3 regions of the Viridibacillus sp. FSL E2-0187 genome follow, and region 1 is predicted to be linked to each of the others. Evidence: predicted binding sites of a transcription regulator. Region 1 holds the regulator's gene; each other region holds the start of a gene.

Region 1 (2,279 bases):
TGCAAATTCCCTTAACTCAATCTCTTGCCTTTCAAGCGAAGTATCTTGTGTATCTTTTTCAGTACTTACACGGCAATAGAGAATAGCTATTTTTTGTTTCATCTTTTATCACTCGCCACTTCTACTCCTATATTTGGAACTTTTAAATTATCATGTTCCGGAACTATTAGAGTATGCCCCGCATATATAGTATCGTCAATTAAATTATTTTCATTTTTAACTTTTGCTATCCATTCATGGTTAGCCATTTTCCCTTTATATCTATCTGCAAGAGAAATTAAAGTATCTCCGTCATGGACTTTAATTTCTTTATATGATGTTTTCCCACTATTTACAACTACTAATATTGTTGTAAAGATTACGCAAAATCCAAAAAGTAATGTAATATATTGATTTTTTTTGAACCAACTCACACTTATTCTCCCCTTTTTCGAATACCTGTTCGGAATGTATGTTCTCAATATAAACCGAACGTTTGTTTTTGTCAACGGCTTTTTCGAACTTATGTTTGCACTGTTTGTTCGCTAATGCTATACTATTAATAACTTTTACATAGTATGAGATAAAGAGGTGATTGGATTGAAAAAAGTATCGAAAAGACAAGAAGATATATTGTCTTTCATCAAAGAGGAAGTTCGCACTAAAGGATACCCACCTTCCGTCCGTGAAATTGGTGAAGCAGTTGGTCTTGCATCAAGTTCTACAGTCCACGGACATCTTGCTAGACTTGAGAGCAAAGGGCTGATTCGACGAGATCCAACGAAACCTCGTGCAATCGAAATTTTAGATCAGCAAGATTCTACAATCGCAAAACAAGGTGTTGTACATGTACCGCTAGTTGGTAAAGTTACTGCAGGCCTTCCTATTACTGCAATTGAGAATATTGAAGAATACTTCCCAATTCCGGATTCTTACGGAACAACTGAGGATCAAATTTTTATGCTTGAAATTATGGGCGAATCTATGATCGAAGCTGGTATATTAGATGGAGACTATGTAATCGTGAAACAACAAGCAACCGCGAGTAATGGCGAAATTGTTGTTGCGATGACAGAGGATAATGAAGCAACTGTAAAACGATTTTTTAAAGAAGAATCTTATTTCCGCTTACAGCCAGAAAACTCTTCTATGGAGCCAATTATTGTAGATCAAGTTTCCATCTTAGGAAAAGTAGTTGGTTTGTATCGTAACGTATTATAAGGCACAACTATATCGGATTGTAGGAATCAGTGAAATATTGATTCTTGCAATCTTTTTTTATATACATAACCAAAATATATAGTTAGTATAATCGCACAATCTATATCACGCAGTCCCATATATCGTTATCGTGATTTATTTTATATTTTAGTTACAAAAGATAAGCAAAAAACAAATCGTTAAAATTAAGTAGTAATTAAATGCGTTACCACGAGAGATTGAATCGTGGTAAGTAAAAAACCGTTGAAACATAGAGCCTCAACGATTTTAACTATTAATACATTTTCAAGTATTGGTCACTTTCCGCCACGAATGATACTTGTGAGGTATTCCAATACTTCTCTTGTTGATTAGCAAAGGCACATTGTTTAGGATTCAATTTCTTCTCAACCAATCATCACCGCCTTCACGAATATACGGCAATAGAAGTTAAGAAGTATTTTACATATTTGACATTCTATATATTTCACACTTATGCAAACGAACGCCATCCAATAAGGGGTTTTAGTCATTTAGGCATTCGTTTATGTCAAAGCAAAAAAAGCACCCCGAAGGATGCTCTTGTTTCGTTGTCATTAGGCAATTGGGCATTGACCTTGATTATTGCACTTAGGCGGCTTAACACTACCACCTCCACCTTCCCATCCATTACTTGGTGGTGTAGCATTTGCACTTGCACCAAACGATAAACTCAAGACTAGTAAAGCAGCAATAGATAACATCGACTTTTTCATTAATATCAACCTCCGAATGATTATTTTCCCACATTTGTTATATTCTATATTTTACCTAATATCCCTTTAATTGTTTTTTATTTTAGAGATTTTACTCATCCATTTGAATCAAAGTAATTTAAAAATAGGCAGAGTGGAAAGTAAATATCCTAACCTTTGATTTAACTTAGCGAAGTATACTTGGTTAATACCCCAAATTGGTGACATCGGTAAACGATAATCCCTAAAGCAATTCCGTTTAACAATCAGCTATAGAAAAGCTAGTTAAACACTGGTATATTATAGAAATATTATACCAATTTTATGAAGGAGTGTATTTATGAGTAAAACTTTGGATGAATTACA
Region 2 (2,279 bases), 1.3 Mb from region 1:
CAAATAATCTCTCCTCCTTTTCACTTTGAAAATTATAACATTTATTAAGTAGAATCCCTTATAAATTATCAATTTAATATCATTTTATTGAATAGATATGAAATCGACCTTAACACAAACAAAACAATATCACTTTCACGGTTATTCACAACAGAAGGCAAAGCATCATAAATTATCGGTAGAGTAACAGTGAAGAAAGCTACAACTGCAGCTTTCACAGAGCTATAAATAATGTAGAATGAAAAGATACGGCTTAACTTAATAAAGATATAAAAGGAGGAATTATTATGACTGAAGAAAAAAGTTTTGATATCAATGCTCAAAAAGTGAAATTAGTTGAAACCATGCTAACAGTATCCACTTTTAGTATTTCTGAAGAAACTGTGGAGTGGTTGAAAACACAAGTCCAATTAACTTCTACAAATGAGATGGGGCTTACTGTTTACCCTAAAGGAGATCAAGGTTGGTTTATCCCTTTATTTGAAAATATCACGGAAGACAAAGATTTACCGAAAGACTTATTATATTTCATGGGTTATGCAGAAGGAAAAAACTGTACATGGCTTCTGATTGAACCAGTATCAGAAATCTCGTCAAGAGTAGTACGTTACGAATAGGAACAGATTGCTAGAATATATGAATAAGCTAAAGTGGAGGCATTAAATTGTTTCCTCTTTTTTATTTAATGGAATTGATGTGGAACGCTGATTCTGTGGAATTGGAGGAGAGACATTCATCGTATACATAATAGAAAGAAGTGGGTCGATGTGCATTCACAATAAAAATAATTCACTTATCATGTATAAAAAAGGGTAATTAAGCACAGTATAATAAAGTAATTGTCTAATCCATCATTCACCAATACCGTTAGTACTTTAACACGTCGGTGTGTCAAAATGCTTAGTGATTTAAGTACTATTGAGCCGTAACATGTGATGTATTTTACTCCTGATAAAAGGGCAACGAGCTAACAAGCTATCGTTGCCTTTTTATTTTGAATGCAAACATAGAGTTCTTTGGGGTGAAGATGACGACTAATTTGAGAAAGAAGTTATTTGTGCATATAACCAAGGTCCTGAGGTATTAGGAAAGATAAAATTAAAAGAATGTATGTTAGAACCTCAACAACGTTTCAAAAGTCAGCCCACTTTTGGAGCGTTTTTCTCGTTCTCCAATAGCCAACCGAACAAATTTTCGGTATGATACGAGTAAGGATATAAATAGAGGTGTTAGTATGGGACTTACAGTGATTTTAGCTGAAAAACCATCGCAGGCGAAAGCCTATGCAGATGCTTTTCAAGTAGCAAAGAAAACAAAACATTACATAGAAATTGCCCCGAATCAGACGTTTCCAGATGGAGCTACGATTACATGGGGGATAGGGCATCTAGTAGAATTAAAACAACCGGCAGATTACAAGCCAGAATGGAAACGCTGGTCGCTGGCACAATTGCCGATGATCCCGGATAACTATGAATTCCGAGTGGCAAAGGGCAAGTGGGATCAGTTTCAAGAAGTGAAGCGACTGTTTAAAGAAGCGCATGTTCTTATAAACGCATGTGACGTGGACAGAGAAGGCTCTAATATTTTTTATTCCATCTATCGTCAAACGGGTGTACGTCAGAAGCCAGTTCAGCGACTTTGGATTAATTCGCTTGAGGTAGATGAGATACGCAAAGGGTTCGCCAATTTGCGAAATAATGACAAGGATCTACTGTTGTATTATGAAGCGCAGGCACGTCAAATCAGTGATTGGCTCGTTGGGATGAATGCAAGCCGCTTATATACGATGCTACTAAAGGCAAAGGGTCTGAATGAAACAATGTCGATTGGTCGTGTGCAATCTCCAACAGTCTATATGATTTATCAAAGACAACAAGAAATCGAACATTTTAAACCGACCAATTTCTATGAACTAACAGCTGAATTTTTAGCTGAAAAAGGGCCATATAAAGGGAAAGCGGCTATTAAGAAGGATAAGCGGGAAGAAGTCGAGCAAATACTTCATCAAGCTAGTATTACTGAAGGTGAAATCCTGCCAGGTGTGATTAGAGATGTCAAAAAAGCACGGAAGCATGTTAAACCTCCGAAGTTACATGCACTTTCTACATTACAAGCTAAAGCCAATAAAATATGGAAATACAGCCCAGCAAAAGTGTTGGAAGTTGTGCAAGGTTTGTATGAGAAAAAGCTAGTCTCTTATCCAAGATCAGATTGTCAGTATATTACCGAAGCCGAATTTAGTTATCTGGCTGACAGAGTAGCGGATTATCAGAAAA
Region 3 (2,279 bases), 680 kb from region 1:
TGTGCTATTACCTGAAGCGAAATCGGGTATTATTCAAGGGGTGACAATGACGATTATTAGTTTAGTAGCATATTCCGCAATGGCTGGTATTGTCGGCGGTGGCGGAATTGGTGACTTGGCTATCCGTTTTGGTTATTACCGCTATGACAACACAATTATGATTGCGACAGTTGTCATTTTAATTGTTATCGTCCAAATTATTCAACTTTCAGGCGATGCCATTTCAAAAGCAATTGATAAACGATAAAAGGGGAGATTTGAAAATGAAAAAGTTTTTACTAGCAGCGTTATTATTCGTATTAGCAACAGCTTTAGTTGCATGTGGTAACAAAGATGAAAGCAAACCAAAGGATTCAAAAGACATTAAAATTGGCGCAACTGCAGGACCATATAGTGACATGTTAAATAAAGCAATCATCCCGCAATTAGAGAAAAAAGGCTATAAAGTAAAAACGGTTGAATTCAGTGACTATGTACAACCAAATAAAGCATTAGATTCTAGTGATATTGATGCAAACCTTTTCCAACACTCAATTTATCTTCAAAACTTTAATGAACAGAACAAAATGAAGTTAGCTGGTCTAATCAACGTGCCAACTGCACCAATGGGCTTCTTTGCAAAAGATTTTAAATCAATTGATGATATTAAAGACGGTGCAAAAGTAGCGATTGCTAACGATCCATCAAATGCGGCACGTACATTATTAGCATTACAAGAACAAGGTCTTATCAAAATTGACCCTAACATCGAAGAGCTAAAAGCATCTGAAAAAGACGTTGTTGAAAATCCTAAAAACTTAGTGTTCCAACCAATCGAAGCAGCGGGTCTACCTCGTGCAATCGAAAGTGCTGACCTTGTTGGTGTCCCAGGAAACTTCGCGCTTGCAGCAGGACTTAAATTACAAGATGCACTATTCTTAGAAAACATGCCTGATAAATTCCGTAATGTTATTGCAGTTAAGGAAGAAAATAAAGATTCACAACTAGCAAAAGACATTTTAGAAATCGTTAAATCAGAAGAATTCGAAAAAATCATCGATGAAGAATTCAAAGGCTTCGGCAAACCTGACTGGATGAAATAAATGCTGAAGTGGCCCGTTTAGACTCGACAAGCACTGGAACCTTCGAATTGAAAACGTACTTTCAGTTTTCAACCGAGAAGGTGGAAGTGACCTCGAGAGTCTGGCCACTGAAGCTGGATGACTGAGTACGATGGCATTTATCTAAAAGGACTACTGCACACTTAAAAGTGTGCAGTAGTCTTTTTTTATTATGAAATCCGCCTAATTGAAAGTAAATCCCCAATTCCTTATATTCCCACTTGCCATCTCACTCATCTCAATTTAAAATAAGAACAAATGTTCTCTATTGGAGGATAGGTTATGTACGAAAACATGCCAAGGCGATCAATTATGTGTATTGATATGCGTTGCTTCTATGCGAGTTGTATTGCAACGTTAGAGCATTTAGATGTGATGAAGACGCCAATTGCGGTAGTTGGTAACTTCAATCAAAAGGGAAGTATCGTGCTAGCAGCATCACCAATGATGAAAAAACGTTTCCAAGTAAAAACTGGCACACGCCTCTATGAAATTCCGAAGCATCCAGATATTAGGCTATTTGAACCTAAAATGGACTTCTTCATCCGCGTTTCAATGGAAATTACACGCCTACTCAACAGTTACGTCCCAAAGGAAGCTATCCATATTTATAGTGTTGATGAAAGTTTTATTGATTTAACAGGAACAGAAAAATTATGGGGACCAGTTGAACAAACTGCGCAGAAGATACAACGAGATATTTACAACCAGTTTGGAATTCCAAGTGCCGTCGGTATGGGGCCTAATATGTTGTTATCAAAGCTAGCGCTTGATTTAGAAGCGAAAAAAACAGGATTTGCTAAATGGGGATATGAAGATGTGGAAGAAAAGTTATGGCCTACATCACCACTCTCTAAGATGTGGGGTATTGGGAGACAGACAGAACGCTCGCTTAATCATATGGGGATTTTTTCAGTAGGGGATTTAGCAAAAGCAGATTTAAAAACACTAGAGGCTCGTTTTGGTATTATGGGTAATCAGCTTTATCATCATGCGTGGGGAATTGATCTTTCTGAACTTGGCGAACCAATAATTGAAGGGCAAATAAGTTATGGTAAAGGGCAAATTTTAATGCGTGACTATAACAAAAAGGAAGAAGTGCTTGCAGTTATTTTGGAGATGTGTGAAGACATCGCAAGACGTGCACGCGAAGCATTTAAGGTAGGGCGTACCATTTCA

What was found. Region 1 encodes LexA, which represses DNA repair genes until DNA is damaged. Its sites were predicted from a motif close to CGAACATATGTTCG; they were not measured.
Region 2: the regulator LexA is predicted to act here: its motif matches at 1,184-1,197, upstream of MHH85_RS07765 (type IA DNA topoisomerase).
Region 3: the regulator LexA is predicted to act here: its motif matches at 1,352-1,365, upstream of MHH85_RS17620 (Y-family DNA polymerase).

The regions. Positions count from the first base shown of each region.
Region 1 is NZ_JBBOVG010000001.1:2,943,745-2,946,023, forward strand. It holds gene MHH85_RS14435 (YneB family resolvase-like protein) at 1-102, opposite strand, end outside; gene yneA (cell division suppressor protein YneA) at 99-413, opposite strand; gene lexA (transcriptional repressor LexA) at 580-1,200, shown strand; gene MHH85_RS14450 (hypothetical protein) at 1,776-1,934, opposite strand; gene MHH85_RS14455 (DUF7010 family protein) at 2,254-2,279, shown strand, end outside.
Region 2 is NZ_JBBOVG010000001.1:1,621,161-1,623,439, forward strand. It holds gene MHH85_RS07755 (Ig-like domain-containing protein) at 1-3, opposite strand, end outside; gene MHH85_RS07760 (DUF5983 family protein) at 288-617, shown strand; gene MHH85_RS07765 (type IA DNA topoisomerase) at 1,235-2,279, shown strand, end outside.
Region 3 is NZ_JBBOVG010000001.1:3,628,733-3,631,011, reverse strand. It holds gene MHH85_RS17630 (methionine ABC transporter permease) at 1-247, shown strand, start outside; gene MHH85_RS17625 (MetQ/NlpA family ABC transporter substrate-binding protein) at 264-1,082, shown strand; gene MHH85_RS17620 (Y-family DNA polymerase) at 1,383-2,279, shown strand, end outside.